Regions from separate parts of the Pseudomonas canadensis genome, predicted to be linked through region 1. Evidence: predicted binding sites of a transcription regulator. Region 1 holds the regulator's gene; each other region holds the start of a gene.
The links. The regulator sigma-54, encoded in region 1, starts transcription at its own class of promoters, with help from an activator protein. The targets are predictions, from matches to a motif close to ANTGGCATNNANNTTGCTNT.

Region 1 (7,544 bases):
AGTGCGCTGACGGGGGTCTCGCAGCCTTTGAGGCGGCAATGAGGAATGGCGATGCCGTTGCCAAAACCGGTGGAACCGAGTTTTTCACGGGCGATCAGCGCGTCGAACACATCCTGCATCTCCAGATCCGGCACTTCGCGCGCGATCAGGTTGGCAATTTGTTCGAGGGCTTTTTTCTTGCTGCCACCCGGCACGTTCACGAGGGAACGGCCGGGGGTCAGGATGGTTTCAAGTCGGATCATGGGTGGGGAGTGTTAGCGGCCTGTGCCTTGAAGAAGGCTCTGCTGCTTTTCCTTATGCTTTTTAAGTTGGCGGTCAAGCTTGTCAGTCAAGGCATCAATTGATGCATACATGTCTTCATGCTCGGCATTGGCGACTACTTCGCCACCGGGTATCTGGAGAGTCGCCTCAATTTTCTGCTGAAGCTTATCGACCTTCATGATGACTTGCACATTGGTGATTTTGTCGAAATGACCCTCAAGCCGTTTCAGCTTCTGCTCGACGTATTCGCGCAATGGAGGGGTGACTTCTACATGGTGTCCACTGATGTTGACTTGCATACAGCTTCTCCTTCGTTGCCAGTGCATAAAGCGGCGGGTAGGAATACCCGCCACTGGAACGCTATGGCCCGCCCGTCACATCAAACGCTTACGCTCGCTGGAAGGCGCGATCCCGAGGGACTCGCGGTACTTGGCGACGGTTCGACGGGCGACCTGAATGCCTTGTGCCTCCAGTAAACCAGCGATCTTACTGTCACTCAATGGCTTTTTCTGATTTTCCGCGGCAACCAGTTTTTTGATGATCGCGCGGATCGCCGTGGACGAGCATTCACCGCCTTCGGAGGTGCTGACGTGGCTGGAGAAAAAGTATTTCAGCTCATATATACCCCGTGGGGTATGCATGAATTTTTGCGTGGTAACCCGCGAAATCGTCGATTCATGCATGCCGACCGCTTCGGCGATATCATGCAGCACCAGCGGTTTCATGGCTTCGTCGCCGTACTCCAGGAAGCCGCGCTGGTGCTCGACGATCTGCGTGGCCACTTTCATCAGGGTTTCGTTGCGGCTTTGCAGGCTCTTGATGAACCAGCGGGCTTCCTGCAGCTGGTTACGCATGAAGGTGTTGTCGGCGCTGGTGTCGGCGCGACGCACGAAACCGGCGTATTGCGGATTGACCCGCAGGCGTGGCACCGATTCCTGGTTCAGCTCCACCAGCCAGCGCTCATTGTCCTTGCGCACAATGACGTCGGGCACTACGTATTCGGCTTCGCTGGATTCGATCTGCGAGCCGGGGCGTGGGTTGAGACTCTGGACCAGCTCGATGACCTGGCGCAGGTCGTCTTCCTTGAGCTTCATGCGGCGCATCAACTGGCTGTAGTCGCGACTGCCCAGCAGGTCGATGTAATCGGTGACCAGCCGCTGGGCCTCGGCGAGCCAAGGCGTCTTGGCCGGCAGTTGGCGCAATTGCAGCAGCAGGCATTCGCTCAGGGTGCGCGCGCCGATCCCGGCAGGCTCGAATTGCTGGATGCGGTGCAGGACGGCTTCGATTTCGTCCAGCTCGATATCCAGTTCCGGGTCGAACGCTTCAAGAATTTCTTCGAGCGTCTCGTCTAGATAACCCTGGTTGTTGATGCAGTCGATCAGGGTTACGGCGATCAGGCGGTCGGTATCCGACATCGGCGCCAGGTTCAGTTGCCACAGCAAATGGCTTTGCAGACTCTCGCCGGCGGAGGTGCGGGTGGTGAAGTCCCACTCGTCATCGTCATTGCTGGGCAGGCTGCTGGCGCTGGTCTGGTAGACGTCTTCCCACGCCGTGTCGACGGGAAGTTCGTTGGGGATGCGTTCGTTCCACTCGCCTTCTTCAAGGTTATCCACCGTTGGGGCGGTTTCCTGATAGGAAGGTTCCTGCACGTCGGAATTGGGTTTTTGCTCGATGTTATCGGCCAGCGGGTCTGCGTTATCGAAGTCGTCGCCTTCTTCCTGGCGTTCGAGCATCGGATTGGACTCCAGGGCCTCCTGGATTTCCTGTTGCAGGTCCAGGGTCGACAATTGGAGCAGGCGGATGGCCTGTTGCAGCTGCGGTGTCATCGTCAGCTGCTGGCCCATTCTCAGGACTAGCGATGGTTTCATGGCAGGGGCTTAACACCTTATTCGCCGGCGCAATGCGCCATCCACGACAGGGCGCGTGAGCGCCAAACATAAGCAAATTATATGCCTGATGTCGGGGGCTTTGCCTAGAGCGCGGTAACAATAAAAATCCGGAGGTTTTCATTGACTCCCGCGCACCTCGGCAAACGGCCGTGACACCACGGTGTTTACAGGCGGAACTCGTGACCCAGGTACACTTCCTTGACCAGTTCGTTGGCCAGGATGGTGGCGGAATCACCTTCGGCGATCAGTTGGCCATCGTTGACGATATACGCGGTCTCGCAGATATCGAGGGTCTCACGGACGTTGTGGTCAGTGATCAACACGCCAATGCCCTTGGCCTTGAGGTGATGGATGATCTGCTTGATGTCGCCGACCGAGATCGGGTCGACGCCGGCAAACGGTTCGTCCAACAGGATGAACTTGGGCGCAGTGGCCAGCGCGCGGGCGATTTCCACACGACGACGCTCGCCGCCGGACAGGCTCATGCCGAGGTTGTCGCGGATGTGATTGATGTGGAACTCCTGCAGCAGGCTTTCCAGCTCCTTGCGACGGCCGTCACGGTCGAGTTCCTTGCGGGTCTCGAGGATCGCCATGATGTTATCGGCGACCGACAGTTTGCGGAAGATCGACGCCTCCTGCGGGAGATAGCCGATACCGGCGCGCGCACGGCCGTGCATTGGCTGGTGGCTCACGTCCAGGTCGTCGATCAACACGCGGCCCTGATCCGCCTGGACCAGGCCGACGATCATGTAGAAGCAGGTGGTCTTGCCGGCGCCGTTGGGGCCGAGCAAGCCGACGATCTGGCCGCTGTCGATCGACAGGCTGACGTCGCGCACGACCTGACGGCTTTTATAGGCCTTGGCCAGATGCTGGGCTTTCAGGGTTGCCATTACTCGGCCTTCTTCTTCGGCTGGATAACCATATCGATACGTGGGCGTGGCGCGGTGACCTTGGAGCCATTGGCGCGCCCGGCGTTAGCGATCTGTTTCACGGTGTCATAGGTGATTTTTTCACCTTCCGTGGAGTTGCCGTCGGGGCTCAGTACCTTGGCCTGGTCGATCAGCACGATGCGGTTCTGCTGGGCATGGTACTGGATAGTCTTGCCATAGCCTTTCATCGGGCCGGTATCGGTCGCGGACTGCTTCTGTTCGAAGTAAGCCAGGTTGCCTACCGACGTCACCACGTCGATATCGCCAGTTTGGGTGCGCGTAAGCGTCACGGTATTGCCGGTGATCTTCATCGAACCCTGGGTGATGATCACGCCGCCGGTATAGGTAGCGACGCCTTGCTTGTCATCCAGCTGCGCATCGTCAGCCGAAATGTGGATCGGCTGCTGGCTATCGTTCGGCAGAGCCCAGGCGCTCACGCTTCCCAGTGCTGCGCCCAGACCGAGCAAAATAGGGAGAGTTTTAACGAGCCTCATACTGTCCTCTTACGTTCGATAGCAGGTGTATCCTGCTTTCTTTCAAATACGCTTTCATTCCCTTGCCAGTCGATACACCGCCAGCGCCGTCGATTCTAACGTCTTGCTCGGTCTGCGCATATTGCTTCTGCGGGAATACGGTCATGCGACTGCTGGTAATCACGGTCTCACGATTTTTATCGTCGGTGCGCGCAACGCGCACCGAGTCGATCAGTTCCACCTCGGTACCGTCCGGGTTGACCTCACCACGCTTGCTGGTGACGTGCCATGGGAACTCGGTGCCGCGGTAAATGTTCATATCAGGGTTGGTCAGCAGCGTAATTTCGCTGGCCTTCACGTGCTCGACCTTGTCTGAGGTCATCTCGTACTGCACCTTGCCGTCGGGCAGGAACTGCACGCTCTTGGCATTGATGGCGTAATAGTCGATAGCCCCCTCATCAACCTGCGCGGCAGGCTGGTCGAGAAAGCGCTCCGGGCTGATGTTCCAGTAGCCCACCGCCAGGAACAGCGCAGCGATGACCCCGAATATCAGAAAGTTGCGAATCTTTTTGCTCAGCATAAAACGCTCTATAAGTAGGCGGCGTGGGCCGCTTCAAGGCTGCCCTGGGCACGCAGGATCAGCTCGCAGAACTCGCGGGCGGCACCTTCACCGCCACGGGCGGTGGTGATGCCATGGGCGTGCTCGCGAACAAACGCCGCCGCATTGGCGACGGCCATGCCCAGGCCTACTCGACGGATCACCGGCAGGTCTGGCAGGTCATCGCCCAAGTAGGCGACCTGCTCATAGCTTAGGTTGAGTTGGCCAAGAAGCTCGTCCAGAACCACCAGTTTATCCTCGCGGCCCTGATACAGGTGAGGAATCCCCAGGTTTTGTGCGCGGCGTTCCACAACCGGAGTTTTCCGACCGCTGATAATCGCCGTTTGCACGCCCGATGCCATCAGCATCTTGATGCCCTGGCCGTCGAGGGTGTTGAACGTCTTGAATTCGCTGCCGTCCTCGAGGAAGTACAGGCGGCCATCGGTCAGCACGCCATCAACGTCGAAAATCGCCAATTTGATGTTTTTACCGCGTTGCAACAGATCGCTGGTCATTTACATCACTCCCGCACGCAGCAAGTCGTGCATGTTCAGGGCGCCGATCGGGTGGTCATTGCCATCGACCACCACCAGCGCGCCGATCTTATGGTCTTCCATGATTTTCAAGGCTTCGGCCGCCAGCATCTCGGGGCGGGCGGTCTTGCCGTGGGGGGTCATCACCGCGTCGATGGTGGCGGTGTGGATATCAATGGTGCGGTCCAGGGTGCGACGCAGGTCGCCGTCGGTGAAGACCCCGGCCAGGCGGCCGTCGGCTTCCAGGATCACGGTCATGCCGAGGCCCTTGCGGGTCATCTCCATCAACGCGTCCTTCAGCAAGGTGCCGCGCTGGACGTGGGGCAATTCATCACCGGAATGCATGACGTTTTCCACTTTCAGCAGCAGGCGGCGGCCCAGGGCGCCACCTGGATGGGAAAACGCGAAGTCTTCAGCGGTAAATCCACGGGCTTCCAGCAACGCCACGGCCAGGGCGTCGCCCATGACCAGTGCGGCGGTGGTGGAGGAGGTGGGTGCCAGGTTCAGTGGGCAGGCTTCATGGTCCACGTGAACATTCAGGTTCACTTCGGCGGCCTTGGCCAGCGTCGATTCCGGGTTGCCGGTGAGGCTGATCATCTGGATGCCCAGGCGCTTGATCAGCGGCAACAGGGTCACGATTTCGTTGGTGGTGCCTGAGTTTGACAGCGCCAGGATGATGTCATCCTTGGTGATCATGCCCATGTCACCGTGGCTGGCTTCGGCCGGGTGCACGAAAAATGCGGTGGTCCCGGTGCTGGCCAGGGTGGCGGCGATCTTGTTGCCGACGTGGCCCGACTTGCCCATGCCGACCACGACAACGCGGCCTTTGCTGGCCAGAATCATCTCGCAGGCGCGTACGAAATCTGCGTCGATATGCGCCAGCAAGCCTTCTACGGCTTCAAGCTCGAGGCGGATGGTGCGTTGTGCGGATTGAATAAGGTCGCTGGATTGGCTCATGTCTGAAATCGTATAGCCTGACGAAAAGTCGGCGATTATAGCGGTAATGATCAATTCCCTCACGCTAGTTCGTCAGGCTTTGTTCGCAATGCGCCTGAGATTCATCCTAAGCAACAAGTTTTCCCTGTCCCCAATCTGAACAAGCGCTGTTCCGGCCTTGGGCGCCTTGTACCAGCAGTGATATAGTTCGCCGCCAGTTCGGTCCGCCCAGCCCACGTGCCAACTATTGCACAACGGTTGCAAACGTTTGTCGCAAGCGTGGTGTCTGAGTGAGAGGCTGCATCCCAAGGAGTTTAGATGAGTGCCGATAACGCCTACGCGGTCGAGCTGAAGGGACTGACCTTCAAGCGCGGGACGCGCAGCATCTTCAATAACGTCGATATCCGCATTCCGCGCGGGAAGGTCACGGGCATCATGGGGCCTTCCGGTTGCGGCAAGACCACCCTGTTGCGCCTGATGGGCATGCAATTGCGTCCCAGCGCCGGCGAAGTGTGGGTCAATGGCCAGAACCTGCCGACGCTGTCGCGCAGCGATCTGTTCGATGCGCGCAAACATATGGGTGTTCTGTTTCAGAGCGGTGCGCTGTTCACCGACCTCGATGTGTTCGAGAACGTGGCCTTTCCGCTGCGGGTGCACACCCAACTGTCCGATGAAATGATTCGTGACATCGTGTTGCTGAAACTGCAGGCCGTAGGCCTTCGTGGTGCCATCGACCTGATGCCTGACGAGCTGTCCGGTGGTATGAAGCGCCGTGTGGCCCTGGCGCGCGCCATTGCCCTCGACCCGCAGATCCTCATGTATGACGAGCCCTTCGTCGGCCAGGACCCCATCGCAATGGGCGTGCTGGTGCGCTTGATCCGCCTGCTCAATGATGCGCTGGGCATCACCAGTATCGTGGTTTCCCACGATCTTGCAGAAACCGCGAGCATTGCCGATTACCTCTATGTGGTCGGCGATGGCCAGGTGCTGGGGCAGGGCACGCCTGAAGAGCTGATGAACGCAGACAACCCGCGCATTCGCCAATTCATGACCGGCGATCCTGATGGCCCGGTGCCTTTTCACTTTCCGGCAGCGGATTACCGCTCAGATCTTCTGGGGAAGCGCTGATGCGCAAGACATCTCTTATCGAGAAGGTTCGCCTTTTCGGTCGCTCGGGTATCGACATTGTCGAAGTGCTCGGCCGTTCGACGATTTTCCTGTTCCACGCCCTGCTCGGTCGCGGCGGTATTGGCGGTGGCTTCGGCCTGCTGGTCAAGCAGCTGCATTCGGTCGGCGTGATGTCCCTGGTGATCATTGTGGTCTCCGGGGTGTTCATCGGCATGGTGCTGGCGTTGCAGGGCTTCAATATTCTTTCCAGCTACGGTTCGGAGCAGGCGGTCGGGCAGATGGTCGCCCTGACGCTGCTGCGTGAGCTGGGGCCGGTGGTGACCGCCTTGCTGTTCGCCGGGCGTGCGGGTTCCGCGCTGACCGCCGAAATCGGCAACATGAAGTCCACCGAACAGCTGTCCAGCCTGGAAATGATCGGTGTGGACCCGCTCAAGTACATTGTTGCCCCACGCCTGTGGGCCGGCTTCATTTCCCTGCCACTGCTGGCGATGATCTTCAGCGTGGTCGGTATCTGGGGCGGTTCGTGGGTGGCGGTGGACTGGCTGGGCGTCTACGACGGTTCCTACTGGGCCAACATGCAAAACAGCGTGACCTTCAGCGGTGACGTGCTCAACGGCATCATAAAGAGCATCGTCTTCGCCTTTGTCGTCACCTGGATCGCCGTATTCCAAGGCTACGACTGTGAGCCCACTTCAGAAGGGATCAGTCGCGCCACCACCAAGACCGTTGTGTACGCCTCGCTGGCGGTACTGGGCCTTGACTTCATTTTGACCGCCTTGATGTTTGGAGATTTCTGA
Region 2 (7,544 bases), 2.1 Mb from region 1:
GTGCAAGTCAATCAATACGGTCGCTGGCTCGCGTTGCTGTGCGTTGCGCTGTTCGGCTTAACGCTATTGTTGCCGCAGCTGTCGGAACGTCTGACGCGTCCGTTGGTGGCCGCCGGCAGTCGTTTGTCGCAAGCCGCCGGGGCCGATGCCAGGCCGGGTCCGGGCGCATCATTGCTGATCGGCGTCGCCACCGGGTTGCTGTGGGCACCGTGCGCCGGGCGGATCCTGGGGCTAGTGCTTACCGGCGCCGCGTTGCAGGGCGCCAGCGTCGGCACTACCTTGCTCTTGCTGGCTTACGCCGCCGGGGCTGCCACCTCCCTCGGCGCAGGTGAATGGCTGCGCCGGGGCCTGGGCGCGTTGATGCTGGCCGGGGGCGCAATCCTCACCATCGAATTCCTCGACCCCAACGTGTCGGCGTATGCCTTCACCTTTGGTTAACCCGGAGTGCCTGCCATGAATGTATTCAAATACCTGCCCGCACTGGCCTTCGCCGCCTTCGTCGGCCAAAGCTCAGCCTTCTCCTTCGGCGCCTCCGACGATGCCGTTGTCATCGCGCCACCGGCCCTTGACCTGCCTGCAACCTCAGGCAACCTGCAAACCGCCGTGTTCGCCGGCGGCTGCTTCTGGGGCGTGCAGGGAGTATTCCAGCACGTGCAAGGGGTGAAAAATGCGGTCTCCGGCTACGACGGTGGGGCGGCGAGTACCGCGCAATATGAAGCCGTCAGTGAAGGCGATACCGGCCACGCCGAGTCCGTGTCCGTCACCTACGACCCGAGTAAAGTCAGCTACGGCAAACTGCTGCAGATCTACTTCTCGGTCGCCCACAACCCCACCGAACTCAACCGCCAGGGGCCGGACACCGGCACCCAATACCGATCTGCAATCTTCGCGCAGAACGCCGAGCAGCAAAACGTCGCCCAGGCCTACATCGCACAACTGGATGAGGCCAACGCTTTCGGCAAACCCATCGTCACTAAAATCGAGATGGGCAAGGTGTTCTACCCGGCGGAGTCCTACCATCAGGACTTTCTCACCGAAAACCCGTCTTACCCCTACATCGTGATCAACGACCTGCCGAAAGTGGCGCAACTGAAAAAGCTGTTTCCGGCGCAATACAGCGCCGAGCCGGTGCTGGTGAAAAACCAGTAATCAGCGTTTGGCCTTGGCCAGGTAAGGCGCCAGGCGTCGGCCCATTTCCTCACCCAGGGCTTGCAGCCCGCTCAACGGCCGGATCATCACTTCAAACTCGATGATCTGCCCGTGTTCGTTGAAGCGGATCAGGTCGATGCCCTTGAGCTGCTTGTCGCCCACGCGCGCGCTGAATTCGAGCACCACACTCAGGCCATCGCCGGTGGCGAGTTCACGGTGATAGGTGAAGTCTTCGAAGACGTTGATCACCGTATTGAGGATCATCGACACCACCGGCGCGCCAGGGTAGGGCGTATGAGCCATAGGCGAGCGGAAGACGGCGTCGGGCGCCAACAGTTCGGGCAGGGCCTTGAGGTCACGATTGGCTAACATCGCGTGCCAGCGTTGCAGGGTGTGTGCAGCCGCAGGGTTGAGCGTGAGTTCGGACATGTTCTGTACCTGTTCTTATGGTGGGAAGGCATTTCACCTGCCCAACATAAGAGCGGTATCCAAATAGGGTCAATCACCCTAACTTACAGATAAGTGACCTAAACGTACTTAGACCATCTCCAGGTACGAGCTGTGAATCGCCCGCGCCAACTCGCGCACGGTGTCGATAAAGTCCGTTAGACGGGCGTGCAATCCCTCCTCAAGAATCTCATCGATCCCGGTGTACCTCAGCCGCGCCTCGAACTCCGCCGCCAGGCGCTGCGCCGTACGCCCATAACTGCCGGGCAGGTCCGCCAGGATATGGCTCAGTTCTTCGATGCAGGCATGCAACGAACGCGGCACATCACTGCGCAACAGCAGCAACTCGGACACGGAGCGGGCATTCAGCGCGTTCGGGTACAACTCGGTATACGCCTCGAATGAGGACAACGCGCGGAGCAGGGCGCTCCACTGGTAATAACCGCGTGCCGACAAGTCGCTGACTTCTTCCGACTCCTCGCCAAACATTTCGTAGCGCGCATCCAGCAAGCGCAAGGTGTTGTCGGCGCGCTCGACAAAGGTACCCAGGCGGATAAACCGATAGGCGTCATTGCGCATGATCGTCCCCGACGTCGCTCCCCGGAACAGGTGCGAGCGCTGCTTGACCCAATCACAGAAGTGGCTGATGCCATGCCGCGCCAGGCCGCCGGCGGCGATGCTGCGCATTTCGAGCCACGTGGCGTTGAGGTTTTCCCACATATCGGCGGTGATGCGCCCGCGTACCGCATGGGCATTGCCGCGAGCGGCACGCAGGCAGTTGTAGATGCTCGCGGGGTTTTCTTCGTCGAGGGCGAAAAAGTGCAGCATGCGCTCGGCGTCCAGCTGTTTATGACGTTCCAGGTAGCTGTCCAGGGTGCCGCTGCTGAGCAACGACATCGCCAGTTCATCCAACCCGTCACTGCGCCCGGCCTGGGGCATCAATGACAGGGAATAACTGACTTCGAGCATGCGCGCCAGGTTCTCGGCGCGTTCCAGGTAACGGGACATCCAGTACAGATCTGCGGCGGTTCTACTCAACATACTCAGCCCTCCACCACCCAGGTGTCCTTGGTTCCGCCGCCTTGCGACGAGTTGACGATCAACGAGCCTTCCTTCAGCGCCACGCGGGTGAGGCCGCCGGGGACCAGGCGGGTTTCCTTGCCCGAGAGCACAAAGGGCCGTAGGTCGATATGCCGTGGGGCGATGCCGTTTTCGACAAAGGTGGGGCAGGTGGACAGGCTCAGGGTCGGCTGGGCGATGTAGGCGTGGGGCCTGGCCTTGATGCGTTGGCGGAAATCCTCGATCTCGGCCGCGCTGGAGGCCGGGCCGACCAGCATGCCGTAGCCGCCGGAGCCCTGGGTTTCCTTGACCACCAGTTCCGGCAGGTTGGCCAGCACGTGGGACAGTTCATCCGGCTTGCGGCACTGGAAAGTCGGTACGTTCTGTAACACCGGTGCTTCATCCAGGTAGAAACGGATCATTTCCGGCACATAGGGGTAGATCGATTTGTCGTCGGCCACGCCGGTGCCAATGGCGTTGGCCAGCACCACATTGCCGGCGCAATAGGCGGCGACCAGGCCGGGAACGCCGAGCATCGACTCAGGGTTGAAGGCCTTGGGGTCGAGGAAGGCGTCGTCGATACGCCGGTAGATCACATCTACCGGCTTGGGGCCGTCGGTGGTGCGCATGAACACCTTGAGGTCCTGCACGAACAGGTCCGCGCCCTCTACCAACTCAACGCCCATTTCACGGGCCAGGAATGCATGTTCAAAGAACGCGCTGTTGAAGCGGCCTGGCGTCAGCACCACCACGTTAGGGTTGTCCAGGCGGCTTGAGCTTTTCAGGGTCTTGAGCAGCAGGTTGGGGTAGTGGTCCACCGGCGCGATACGTTGCTTGGCGAACACCTCGGGGAAGAGGCGCATCATCATCTTGCGGTCTTCGAGCATGTAGCTCACGCCGCTGGGGGTGCGCAGGTTGTCTTCAAGCACGTAGTAGGTGCCGTCACCGTCGCGCACCAGGTCCACGCCGGAAATGTGCGAATAGATGTCGCGGTGCAGGTCCAGGCCGACCATGGCTTTCTGGTAACCCTCGTTGCCCAGCACCTGGTCCGCTGGAATGATCCCGGCCTTGATGATGCGCTGGTCGTGGTAGATGTCGGCGAGGAACATGTTCAGCGCGTTGACGCGCTGGATACAGCCGCGTTCGATCACGCTCCACTCGCTGGCGGGGATGCTGCGCGGGATGATGTCGAAGGGGATCAGGCGCTCGGTGTCTTGCTCGTCGCCATACAAGGTGAAGGTGATCCCGGCGCGATGGAACAGTAAATCGGCTTCACGGCGACGTTGGGCCAGCAGTTCCGGCGGCGTGTTGGCCAGCCAGCGGGAAAAATCCTGGTAATGCGCACGGCATACGCCGTTTGCGTCATTCATTTCATCAAAGAAAGATCGAGCCATTCCAGTACCTTGTCAGTGCCGAGGGGAACAGGGGTGGCACTGCCGTTTCAAAAAACGCATTTTTTATGAGCCCGTGGCGGTGGGTGCCAATGGGCCTGGTCCTTACTTTCTTATGGGGTCGGCTCTGGGTCGGGGGGTAACCAATGCTCCTGTATCCGGGCAGATGAATGGATAAAGCAATGCTTGTGCCGGAAACCCTATTCAAGCTGTCGAGCTGAGAGGCTTTTGTAGTGAGCGGGCTTGCCCCGCGCTGGAGTGCGCAGCGCTCCCGCTTATTTTGGGGCCGCTGCGCACCCCAGCGCGGGGCAAGCCCGCTCACCACAAAAGCCAGGCCACCACAAAAGCCAGATCACCCCCAAAAGCCAGTCCAGCACTGAACCCCGCTCAACACAGTGCACTCCATGCTCCGACTTGGTGCATGAACCAACTTGAACTTCACCCGCCCCCGATTCTTCTAACGGGACACGAACCCGCATGGAGCACCGCCGTGCCCAGAATCATCTCACCGCAAACCCCGGAATCGAGCCTGCCCGATCACAGCGAGCACAACGCCAAGATCTTCGGCTCGCCCAAAGACCGCCTCGACTTTTACCGGCGCGAAATCCAGTACGAAACCACCATCCTTGCCAACCGTACCGACGCCTACCTCACCGCGCAGTCGTTCCTGGTAATCGCCTTTGTGTCGGGGATGGGCAACCTCAACCCCGAGTGGGGCAAGTTGTTCACCGTGGTGGTGCCGATTTTCCTCGCTGTGTTGGGCATCCTCAGCTCCCTCAACGCATGGCCTGGGATCCGTGCGGCGTATGACATCATCGATCACTGGCACTTCAAGCAAAGCGAGCTATTGCGCAGCGAGCCGGTGATGGGCATGGCGTACGACGAGTCGCCGCTGTTTTCCGAAATGGAGTCGTCGCACAAGGGTTATCGCAAGTCGTTGCTGTTTTCCATGCGCGCGCCCTGGTTATTCATGGTGTTCTGGGTGCTGCTCGCTGCGTACGCGTTTTACATCCAGGTCGACAACCCCGGGTCCTAAACCGATGGAACTTCATCACCCTGGGCATGACCTTAACTCTACCCAGGCGACATTTTCCGAGAGGTAAGCCATGAGCACAGACAAACAACCCGCCACCGGTGCCGATGCGCCCAAAGACCCGGTGCCAGCAAAAGATCCCAAGGCCAAGGAAAACGACTACAGTCCAGACTTCAAGCCCAAGCCTGAGCCCAAGCCTGAAACCGATGCCGATATCGACACCCAAGGCGGTTAGAGGAGACGGTCATGTCTAAAGAACTTGATGAAGAACTCAACGACCCCGGTAATGAAGACCCCGGGTCATTGATGGACGATGCAGAAGTGCCGCTCAACGATCTGGATGAAGCGGCGGATGTGGGTAACACCGAGCGTCAAGACTGAGTATTCACCCGGGCACGTCGTTCATACCACACCAGCATAGGCTGGGTACTCAGGCCATGAACGACGATGCTCAGGGCGATCACCGACAAGGTCAGGTTCACCGCCACGGCGCTGCTGGTGCCAATCAGTCCGTGATTGAGCGCGTAAAACAGGTAGTAAATGCTGCCGATCCCGCGAATGCCGAACCATCCCATCAGGCTGCGCTGCTGACGATCAATCAGGCGTCCCCACGGCATCGCCAGCACACTGATCGGCCGAATCACGCAAAACAACAGCGCCGCCATCGGCAATGCGCGCCAATCCCAGTGGCTTATCAGCACGATCCCCAGTACCGTCACCAGGAACACCTCCATCGAGCGTTCCACCAGGCTGCCGAATGACAGCATGTCGCCCATCATGACGCCGGCGGCGATCTGAGTGTCCTTCAGTTCGCTCACATCCCCTTGCAACGCGCGGTCTGGCTCGATTTCCAAATGGCCCACCACCGGCAACGCCAGATGCTCCGACGGCGTTTTTGAGTTTCCGGTGGAGCGGAATTCCGCCTGGCGCAAACCAAGCCCGGCCGCAAACACGGACAGAAAGCCATAACCGCCCACTGCCTCGGCGACCACGTAGGCCAGCGCAATCAGAGCGAGGGTCAGGTAGTCATTGGGCGAGAGCGTGCTGTCACTGTTGGTGATGCGCAGCCACAACGTCGCGCGGCCGATGCCCCGGCCCATCCAGTAGCCGATCAACAACCCGGCCGGCACCGCCCACAACAAGTTTTTCAATACCCAACCACCTAGCCAATCGCCGTCAAACCCGCCGTGTTGCATGAACAGCAGGGCAAAAATCACAAAGGGAAAGGCGGTGCCATCGTTCAAGCCCGCTTCGCCGGACAATCCGAAGCGCAGCGGGTCGTAATCCTGAGCGTTATTGACCTGCACCAGGCCTGCCAGCACCGGATCCGTTGGCGCCAGTATCGCGCCCACCAGCAGCGACACGCCCCACGACAGCGTAAACAGGTAATGCAGCGCGAGGCTGATCCCCAGGATGGTCAGCAGCATCACCGGCCCGGCCATGCCAAACGCGATGCGCCAGGTACGGTGCTTGAGCGGCAAGCGCAGTTTCAAGCCGCTGACAAACAGCGAAAACAGCACGGCGACTTCCGTGAGGTGCTCCATCCAGCGTGCGGAGTGCTGGATGTCCAGGTGCAGCAGGTCTACGCCAAGGGGGCCAATTCCCACGCCCAGCAACAGGCACACCGCCGAGGTCGTGACCGGCATCCAGCGCAGAAAGGAAGAGGTGAGGGCGAGCGTGAGCAACACGGCGCCCAGTACGGCCATCCACAAAATAAAAGTCATCGAACGTGTACCGGGCCGTGGTCTGTTCAGCTTGGAGGACTGCGGCGCGTCACCGGTTCAATGTGATTGGATCAATTGCGAACCGATGGTCTTCAGGCGAATCATGTCCATCAATTGCCGCAACCCCGGCTGTGACTGGCGCCGGCTGGGGTAATACATGCACAACGGCTCGCCCATGCAGGCCCAGTCCGGCATGACTTCCAGCAGGCGCCCCTCCTTGAGTTCCTGCTCCACGCGGTTGGACAGGCAGTAGGCAATCCCCACCCCTTGCAACGCGGCATTGACGATTGTTTCAGTGTCGGCCGCGCTGAAGTGGCCGGGCACGTCGATGCGTTGTTGCCGTGCGCCGTTGCCCAATTCCCATTTGTAGGTGGTCTTGTCCCCCAGGTACATGCGGATGCAACTGTGTTGCAGCAGGTCTTTGGGCTCCTGCGGCGTTCCGCTTCGAGCAAGATAGGCGGGGGAGGCGACCATGATCCAGCGCAGTTCGCCGGTCAGCGGCACGGCGACCATGTCTTGGGGCACGGTGGCACCGTAGCGGATACCCGCGTCGTAACCTTCAGCGATGATATCGATCATCTGGTCCTGCACGATCAGGTCCAGGCGCAGTTGCGGGTAGGCAGCGCAAAAATCCCCAAGAATCGGCGCCAACAGCAAGACCGCCGCGTCCCGTGGCACATTCAGGCGCAGCCGGCCGATCGGTGCCTCGCGGTACAGCTCCAGGGTGTCGAGGCCGTCCTT
Region 3 (7,544 bases), 2.8 Mb from region 1:
GCCCAGCAACTCCATCAGGCGCTGGGCGAATTCTGGCGTGGCGGACTGGCTCTGGTCCACGCTCACCGGGGTCTTGAGCACATGCAGCGGAGTGATGCGACCGGGCGTGATGCCCAGCAGGATCTGCTCCTCGCCCACTTGCACCAGCACCAGCCGATCACGCGGGCCGAGGGCGCGGGAACCGATCATCTCGATCACCTGGCCATTGCCCGGCCCCACGCGCTGCACCCGGCGCAGCAGCCAGGCCAGTGCGAAGATCAAACCCACCACCAGCAACAAGCCCAGCACCAGCTGGGTCAATTGCCCGCCAATGCCGCTGCTCACCACTGGTGCAGCGGCAGCGGTGGCTTGCGCGGCCGGCTCAGCCGCGAGGGCGCTCAATGGCAGCGCCAGAAACAGTCCCGCCATCGAATATTTCATCTCAGCGCAACTTCTTGATGCGTTCGCTCGGGCTGATCACGTCGGTCAGGCGGATGCCGAACTTCTCGTTGACCACCACCACTTCGCCGTGGGCAATCAGGGTGCCGTTGACCAGCACGTCCAGCGGCTCACCGGCCAGGCGGTCCAGCTCGATCACCGACCCCTGGTTGAGTTGCAGCAGGTTGCGGATGTTGATTTCGGTGCTGCCGACTTCCATGGAGATCGACACGGGAATGTCGAGGATCACATCCAGGTTCGGGCCGTCGAGGGTCACCGGGTCGTTGTTCTTCGGCACGCTGCCGAATTCCTCCATCGGCAGACGGTTGCCGGCCGGAGAGGTGGCGGCGTCAGCGGCCAGCAGCGCATCGATGTCATCCTGGCCAACATCGCCGGTTTCTTCCAGGGCAGCCGCCCATTCGTCAGCCAGGGCCTGGTCTTCGGCGGAAGTGTTTTCGTGTTCGGTAGCCATTACATGTCCTCGGCGAAGCAAAAATGAGTGTTGATCAGCGACGATTGATCGGTTCGACCACTTGAAGAGCCAAGTTGCCCTTGTGGGAACCGAGCTTGACCTTGAATGACGGCACACCATTGGCGCGCATGATCATTTCGTCGGGCAATTCGACGGGGATGATGTCCCCTGGCTGCATGTGCAAAATATCGCGCAGGCGCAACTGGCGACGGGCCACCGTGGCGCTCAGGGGTACGTCGACGTCCAGCAGGTCTTCGCGCAGGGCCTTGACCCAACGCTCGTCCTGATCGTCCAGGTCGGACTGGAAACCGGCGTCGAGCATCTCGCGCACCGGCTCGATCATCGAGTACGGCATGGTCACGTGCAGGTCGCCGCCACCGCCATCGAGTTCGATGTGGAAGGTGGACACCACAATGGCTTCGCTGGGGCCGACGATGTTGGCCATGGCCGGGTTCACTTCCGAGTTGATGTACTCGAAATTGACTTCCATGATCGCCTGCCAGGCTTCCTTCAAGTCGATGAAGGCCTGCTCCAGCACCATGCGCACTACCCGCAATTCGGTCGGGGTGAACTCACGGCCTTCGATCTTGGCGTGACGGCCGTCGCCGCCGAAGAAGTTGTCCACCAGTTTGAACACCAGCTTGGCATCCAGGATGAACAGCGCGGTACCGCGCAACGGCTTGATCTTGACCAGGTTGAGGCTGGTCGGCACGTACAACGAGTGCACGTATTCACCGAACTTCATCACCTGCACGCCGCCCACCGCCACATCCGCCGAGCGGCGCAGCATATTGAACATGCTGATGCGGGTATAACGGGCGAAACGTTCGTTGATCATCTCCAGCGTCGGCATGCGTCCACGGACGATGCGATCCTGGCTGGTGAGGTCATAACTTTTGACGCTGCCGGGCTCGGCAGCCATTTCGGTCTGTACCAGACCATCGTCGACGCCATGCAGCAGCGCATCGATCTCATCCTGGGACAGCAGGTCTTGCACGGCCATGTCGTGATCCTACTGCAATACGAAGTTAGTGAAGAGCGCCTGCTCGACCACGACTTTGCCGAGTTCCTTCTGGGCCACTTCCTGCACGCTGGCTGTGACCTTCTGGCGCAGCATTTCCTGGCCCACCGGGGTGGCAAGTGTGTCGAAGCTCTGGCTGGAGAACAGCATCACCAAGTTGTTGCGGATCACCGGCATATGCACCTTGAGGGCATCCAGGTCCGAAGCATTACGCGCCAGCAAGGTGATGCTCACCTGCAGGTAGCGTTGGCGGCCATTCTGATTGAAGTTGGCGACAAAGGCCGGAAGCATCGGCTCGAAGATTGCCGGTTGCTTGACGTTACTGGCGGTTTCGGCGGCGGGTGCCGGCTTGCTGGCACTGCTGTGCATGATGTACCAGGTGCCGCCGACCGAGGCGCCGATGGCCAGGAGCAGGCCCACGACTATCAACAGGATAAGCTTGAGCTTACCTTTGCCTGCGGGTGCTTTTGCTGCGTCGTCGCTCTTCGCCATGCCAATAATCCGTCACTATTCGGGGATTCATAGATCTACGGAAAGGCAAGAGCAAGTGTTATGCCAGAGTTGTCTGGCACATCCCTGTAGGAGCGAGCTAGGCGTAGTAGTCGACCGCGCTTGAACCGATCACGGTTGAGGTGACTGGCGCCACGGCCTCAGCCACATCAATGTGGTTACCACTGTCGCCGTTATCACCACCGCGCCCGCCGCTGCCGCTCACGCCACGGGTCTGGGCCTGTTGCTGCTGTTGCTCCTGGCCACGGGACTGGTCGGACACGTTCACATCCACCTGCCCCATGCCCTGCTGGGCGAACATCTCCCGCAAGCGGCCGGACTGGCTTTCCAAGGCTTCACGTACCACCGGGTGGGCGCTCATGAAGTTGACCTGGGCTTGCTGGTCGGCGGTCATGTTGACCTTGATATCCAGGCGACCGAGTTCAGCCGGCTGCAACTGGATCTCCGCTGACTTGAGGTTGGCGCTGGAGAGGTACATCACGCGGTTGACGATTTCATCGGTCCAGCCGCTCTGGTGCATGGCCAACGGCGCATTGGTTACCGGCGGCAAGGCGTTGGCGGTTTTCGGCGTGGCGGCCTGGGTCAATGCAGCCAGGCGGTTGGCGAAGTCGTCGACACGGGTGTCGCTGCTGGCGTTTTTCAGGTCCTTGAGGCCGTCCTCGATCAACCCGCCGAAGGCCTTGTCACCGCCCGTGTCAGTGCTGTCCTTGGTGGCTTGCTGGTCGACCATATTGGCCAGGCCGGCGGCAAAGTTCTGTGCGGCGGTGGGTTGATCCTGAGTTGGCGCCGGAGCGGTTTTGGCCTGGGCCTGACTGCTGGCCGAGACATGACCGCCCTGCTCCATCGCCAGGCGCACGGCTGGCATGGCGTCCAATGGGTCGGCTTCCGGATCAAAGACAGGCTTGGCTTCCTCGGTGGCCGCGACGGGTGCCGCGACTACCGGCTGAGTCTTGTCATCCTTGGCTGTGGTGACAGGCGCCGGGGTTTCCACCGGCACTGGCACGGCGACTGGAGTGACGGTGGCAATCAGAGCCGGATCGACCACCGGGTCAGCTGGAGGCTGCTGTACCAGGGTCGGGTCGGTTGACGCTTCGTCATCCTTGCTGGCGCTGTCGTCAGTCTTGGCCGGCGGGGTGGCAGGCAAGGGTTTGCCGCTATCGGCAACGGCTGGCGTGCTGGCGGCAGGTTTGTCGCTGCTTGCCGCTGGCTTGGCACTGGCGTCGGAGGACTTGCCGGCGGTGGGCTTGGGCGAATTGTCGTCGGCCTTGGTCGTGGGTTTGGAAGCCTGGTTGGCGAACACTTGAGCGAAGCCAGGGCCCTTGTCCCGTGGGTCCGCAGCCGCTGCCGGTGGGTTGGCGGCGGGCGCTTGAGGCTTGGCCGCGGGGGCAGCCTGAAGGAGCGAATTCGGGGCGACTGGCATAGGTAAAGGTCTCCACTGCATGGGGGTCGGGGATGCAGTATTGGGAGGTAGAGCAAGAGTTGGGCCAGGTTTGGGGTCGGTTGGTTTTATTGAGTACATATCCGTTTTTTAGGTAACGGCTGATATTGGTTCCGCCCTTACGGCGGGTCACTTTTGAAAAGAGCCCAAAAGTAACCAAAAGGCTCTTGCCCCAACACTCGGTACCTCGCCTAGGCTCGGTATGCCCGTAATCCGACAGTGATTCGGGGGGCCGCCGCCACGCGCCATCCATGGCGCGGGGCGGCTAAACCGGCATCCCTGCCGGTTTACCCCCCAAATCCCTGTCGAATTCCGGCCAGCGTGTTTGACGGGGCGCCTAAGATCAAGATCAAAAGCAAGAGCACAGCGGCCTGACAGCCGGCTTGAGTGGTGTGAAGCAAAATCAAACGCGGTCCTGTAGGAGCCGGCTTGCCGGCGATGGTCTTCAACGATGACGCGGGGAATCAGACAAAACGCGGCGGTCTCACGTTTTTCGCCGGCAAGAACTAGGCGTCCCCCCGGCTCCTACAAGGGAAAGCGTATCCACGATGCGAAGCGAGTCGCTCTTGATCTTGATCTGAGGCGCCCCGTCAAACACGCTGGCCGAACGCAGGCTTTGGAGCGTGGGTAACCCGGCAGGACGCCGGGTTAGCCGCGCTGGGCCAAGGATGGCCCATCGCGGCGGCCCACGCTCCAAAGCCGGAGTGAGGGCACACCGAGCCTAAGCGAGGTGCCGAGTGTTGGGGCGAAGACCTTTTGCTTACTTTTGGGTCTTTCCAAAAGTGAGCCGCCGTAAGGGCGGAACCAATACCAGCCGTTACCGCAGCAACGGATATGTACTCAATCAAATCTGAAACCGCTGCCGCTCCGTCTCATACAACGGCTTAACCAACGCAAACTCCCGATCAATCTGATCCACCAACTCCCCCAGATCCCCAACCACAGGCCCAACGGACTCCACCTCCAACCGCTGACACAAATGCGCCAACCTCACCGCCCCAAGGTTCCCACTACTCCCCTTGAAACTATGCGCAATCCGCCCCAACGCCTTCGCATCATCCCTAGCCTTGCGCAGCGCCTCGACACGTTTCTGGGAATCATCAAGAAAGGTATCAAGCAACTTCGGATACTCGCCTTCCATGACTTCCTGCAACCCCGACAACACCGCCGGGTCCAGATGTAGATCAACCACTTGCTCGCTCCTTGATCAAGAATCGGCGGATTATGTCAGAGCCTCCCAGCAAAACTCCACGCAGACACTACGCCCGCCATCCGACCAGCCTACATCGCTGCTCAATTGCCGCACCAGGCTCAAACCCCGGCCAGACAGACGGTCCATATCCAGCGGCCGCGCCAGCACCTGCTCCACATCAAACCCCAGACCGCTATCCTCAATGCGCAGGGTCATCTTCCCACCCGCCCCAACCGGCACCACCTGCACATGCACCCGTATATACCCACTGTTCAGTTGCGCCAGGCGCTCATTACGCTGACGGTAATACTCGGCAAACCCTTGAGCATCACACTTGAGACTCGAATCCAGCCCCAGCACCCCATGTTCCAGTGCATTCGAATACAGCTCCGCCATCACACTGTAGAGCGCCCCGCTCTGCTCGCGCAGGCCATGGATCTCCAACAACAGTTGCAGCAGATAAGGCAACGGGTTGTAACGCTTCAAGGTTTCGGCACGGAATTCGAAACTCACCGACCAATCCAACGGACACGATTGCCCGCTGTCCGCATACAACGGCCCCGAGGCACGCAGTTGCTGGCCAGGCTGCAGGGTGATTTCCACCATGCTCACGTCATCGCGCACTTCACCGCGAAACGCCGCCAGTGCCTGTTCTATATCTTCAAATAAACGATCAGGCTCGCGATTGGCAGCAAACACCTGCTGTAAACGTTCGGCGCCGAACAATTGGTCGTTGGCATCTGCGGTATCCAGCACCCCATCGGACAACAGGAACACCCGATCACCCAGGGCCATGGGCCAGACTTCAGTGCGATCATCAAAGGCCTCAGCCGACAGCACCCCCAACGGCAAATGCCGCGATTCCAGCGGCGTGCGTTTGCCGGTGGCAATTTCATGCACGTAGCCTTCGGGCATGCCGCCGCTCCACACCTCCACCACCCGCCGCTGCGTGCTCAGGCACAAAAGGGTGGCGCAGCAGAACATGTCCACCGGCAGGATGCGTTTGAGCTTGGCGTTCATCTCGCGCAGGGTTTGTGCCAGGCCGTAACCCTTGGCGGTCATGCCGTAGAAGACTTCCGCCAGGGGCATGGCCCCCACCGCCGCCGGCAGGCCATGACCAGTGAAGTCGCCGAGCAGCACGTGCATGTCGCCGGACGGCGTATAGGCCGCCAGCAGCAGGTCGCCGTTGAACAGCGCATAGGGCGATTGCAGGTAGCGGATATTCGGCGCGGCATTGATGCAGCCCGAATGCGCGACCTTATCGAACACCGCCTTGGCCACCCGCTGCTCATGCAGGAGGTAGTCGTGATGCTTGGCGATCAGGTCGCGCTGTTGCAGGACCGTGGCCTGCAACCGGCGCAGGCGGTCCATGGCGTTGATTTTCGCCGCGAGAATCAACTGGTTGTAGGGTTTTGGCAGGAAGTCATCGCCGCCGGCATCCAGGCACTGGGCCAGCGCTTCGCTCTCGCGCAGGGAAGTGAGGAAAATTAGCGGCACCAGCTCTTCGCCCGCCAACTGCTTGATTCGCCGTGCTGCCTCAAAGCCGTCCATCACCGGCATCAGCGCATCCATCAACACCAGTTGCGGGCGCTCGCGGGTAAACACCTCGACCGCTTCAGCGCCATTGGTGGCCGTAAGTACCTGGTGACCCTGGCGCCGCACGATGGTCGACAGCAACAGCAAATCGGCGGCGCTGTCTTCGGCGATCAGGATCGTCAGCGGTTCGAGGACCGGGGCCAGGGCGCTCAACTGATGTCGAACAGTTTGTCGAAGTTGGAGATGGCAAGGATCTTGCGCACGTCGGAGTTGCTGTTGATTACCTGGACCTCAGCATTATCGCCACCGGCATGGTCACGCAACAGCAGGAGCATGCCCAGGGCGGAGCTGTCCATGTAGGTGGCCTCCTTCAAGTCGACGACGTACAACTCAGGCACTTTGTAGAAACGCTCGTAGGCATCGCGAAACGCCTGATGGCTGCCGAAATCAAACCGGCCCTTGACCGCGATCATCAACTTCTTCCCATCCAGGGATACTTCTGACTCGACTGACATGCGACTGCTTCCTTGTCTTTGGCAATGACACAAGGTTTAGCAGGCGAACCCGATCTGAGCAACACCACAAATCAACTGTGGGAGCGGGCTTGCTCGCGAATACGGTGTGTCAGTTGATATATTTGTGACTGACCCACCGCATTCGCGAGCAAGCCCGCTCCCACATTTAGAACTGGGACTGGCGTGGAAGGCGCTGGGACAGTTCGTCGAGCAGCTTTTGCTCGCGCTTGTCTTCAAGCGCGCGTGCTTCGTCGATATAACGCTGCACCAATTTGCGCAAACCTTCGACCCGGGCAAACGCTGCTTGCCAGCTCTCGCGGGCTTTATCGAGGTTGTTCTGGTGCCAGGCCAGGCTCTGGCGCTGCTGGCCGACGGCCGTTTCCAACTGATTGAGAAAGCCCTGGTAGCCCATCAACCACTGGCCCGAGACGCCTTTGCTGCCC

Region 2: a site for sigma-54 is predicted at 4,223-4,242, ahead of RB216_RS13970 (circularly permuted type 2 ATP-grasp protein). Genes of this name have one in related genera too.
Region 3: a site for sigma-54 is predicted at 3,890-3,909, ahead of RB216_RS20625 (flagellar hook-length control protein FliK). Genes of this name have one in related genera too.

What each region holds. Positions count from the first base shown of each region.
Region 1 is NZ_CP133298.1:966,020-973,563, forward strand. It holds gene ptsN (PTS IIA-like nitrogen regulatory protein PtsN) at 1-242, opposite strand, end outside; gene hpf (ribosome hibernation-promoting factor, HPF/YfiA family) at 255-560, opposite strand; gene RB216_RS04340 (RNA polymerase factor sigma-54) at 636-2,129, opposite strand; gene lptB (LPS export ABC transporter ATP-binding protein) at 2,315-3,040, opposite strand; gene lptA (lipopolysaccharide transport periplasmic protein LptA) at 3,040-3,573, opposite strand; gene lptC (LPS export ABC transporter periplasmic protein LptC) at 3,560-4,132, opposite strand; gene RB216_RS04360 (KdsC family phosphatase) at 4,141-4,665, opposite strand; gene RB216_RS04365 (KpsF/GutQ family sugar-phosphate isomerase) at 4,666-5,640, opposite strand; gene RB216_RS04370 (ATP-binding cassette domain-containing protein) at 5,938-6,747, shown strand; gene mlaE (lipid asymmetry maintenance ABC transporter permease subunit MlaE) at 6,747-7,544, shown strand; gene mlaD (outer membrane lipid asymmetry maintenance protein MlaD) at 7,544-7,544, shown strand, end outside.
Region 2 is NZ_CP133298.1:3,084,307-3,091,850, forward strand. It holds partial or broken gene RB216_RS13950 (cytochrome c biogenesis CcdA family protein) at 1-390, shown strand, start outside; gene msrA (peptide-methionine (S)-S-oxide reductase MsrA) at 454-1,149, shown strand; gene RB216_RS13960 (nuclear transport factor 2 family protein) at 1,150-1,578, opposite strand; gene RB216_RS13965 (alpha-E domain-containing protein) at 1,687-2,637, opposite strand; gene RB216_RS13970 (circularly permuted type 2 ATP-grasp protein) at 2,640-4,049, opposite strand; gene RB216_RS13975 (hypothetical protein) at 4,537-5,082, shown strand; gene RB216_RS13980 (hypothetical protein) at 5,153-5,314, shown strand; gene RB216_RS13985 (hypothetical protein) at 5,326-5,460, shown strand; gene RB216_RS13990 (cation:proton antiporter) at 5,451-6,803, opposite strand; gene RB216_RS13995 (LysR family transcriptional regulator) at 6,861-7,544, opposite strand, start outside.
Region 3 is NZ_CP133298.1:4,463,450-4,470,993, forward strand. It holds gene fliO (flagellar biosynthetic protein FliO) at 1-420, opposite strand, end outside; gene fliN (flagellar motor switch protein FliN) at 422-889, opposite strand; gene fliM (flagellar motor switch protein FliM) at 924-1,892, opposite strand; gene fliL (flagellar basal body-associated protein FliL) at 1,902-2,402, opposite strand; gene RB216_RS20625 (flagellar hook-length control protein FliK) at 2,500-3,840, opposite strand; gene RB216_RS20635 (Hpt domain-containing protein) at 4,703-5,050, opposite strand; gene RB216_RS20640 (ATP-binding SpoIIE family protein phosphatase) at 5,081-6,799, opposite strand; gene RB216_RS20645 (STAS domain-containing protein) at 6,796-7,101, opposite strand; gene fliJ (flagellar export protein FliJ) at 7,268-7,544, opposite strand, start outside.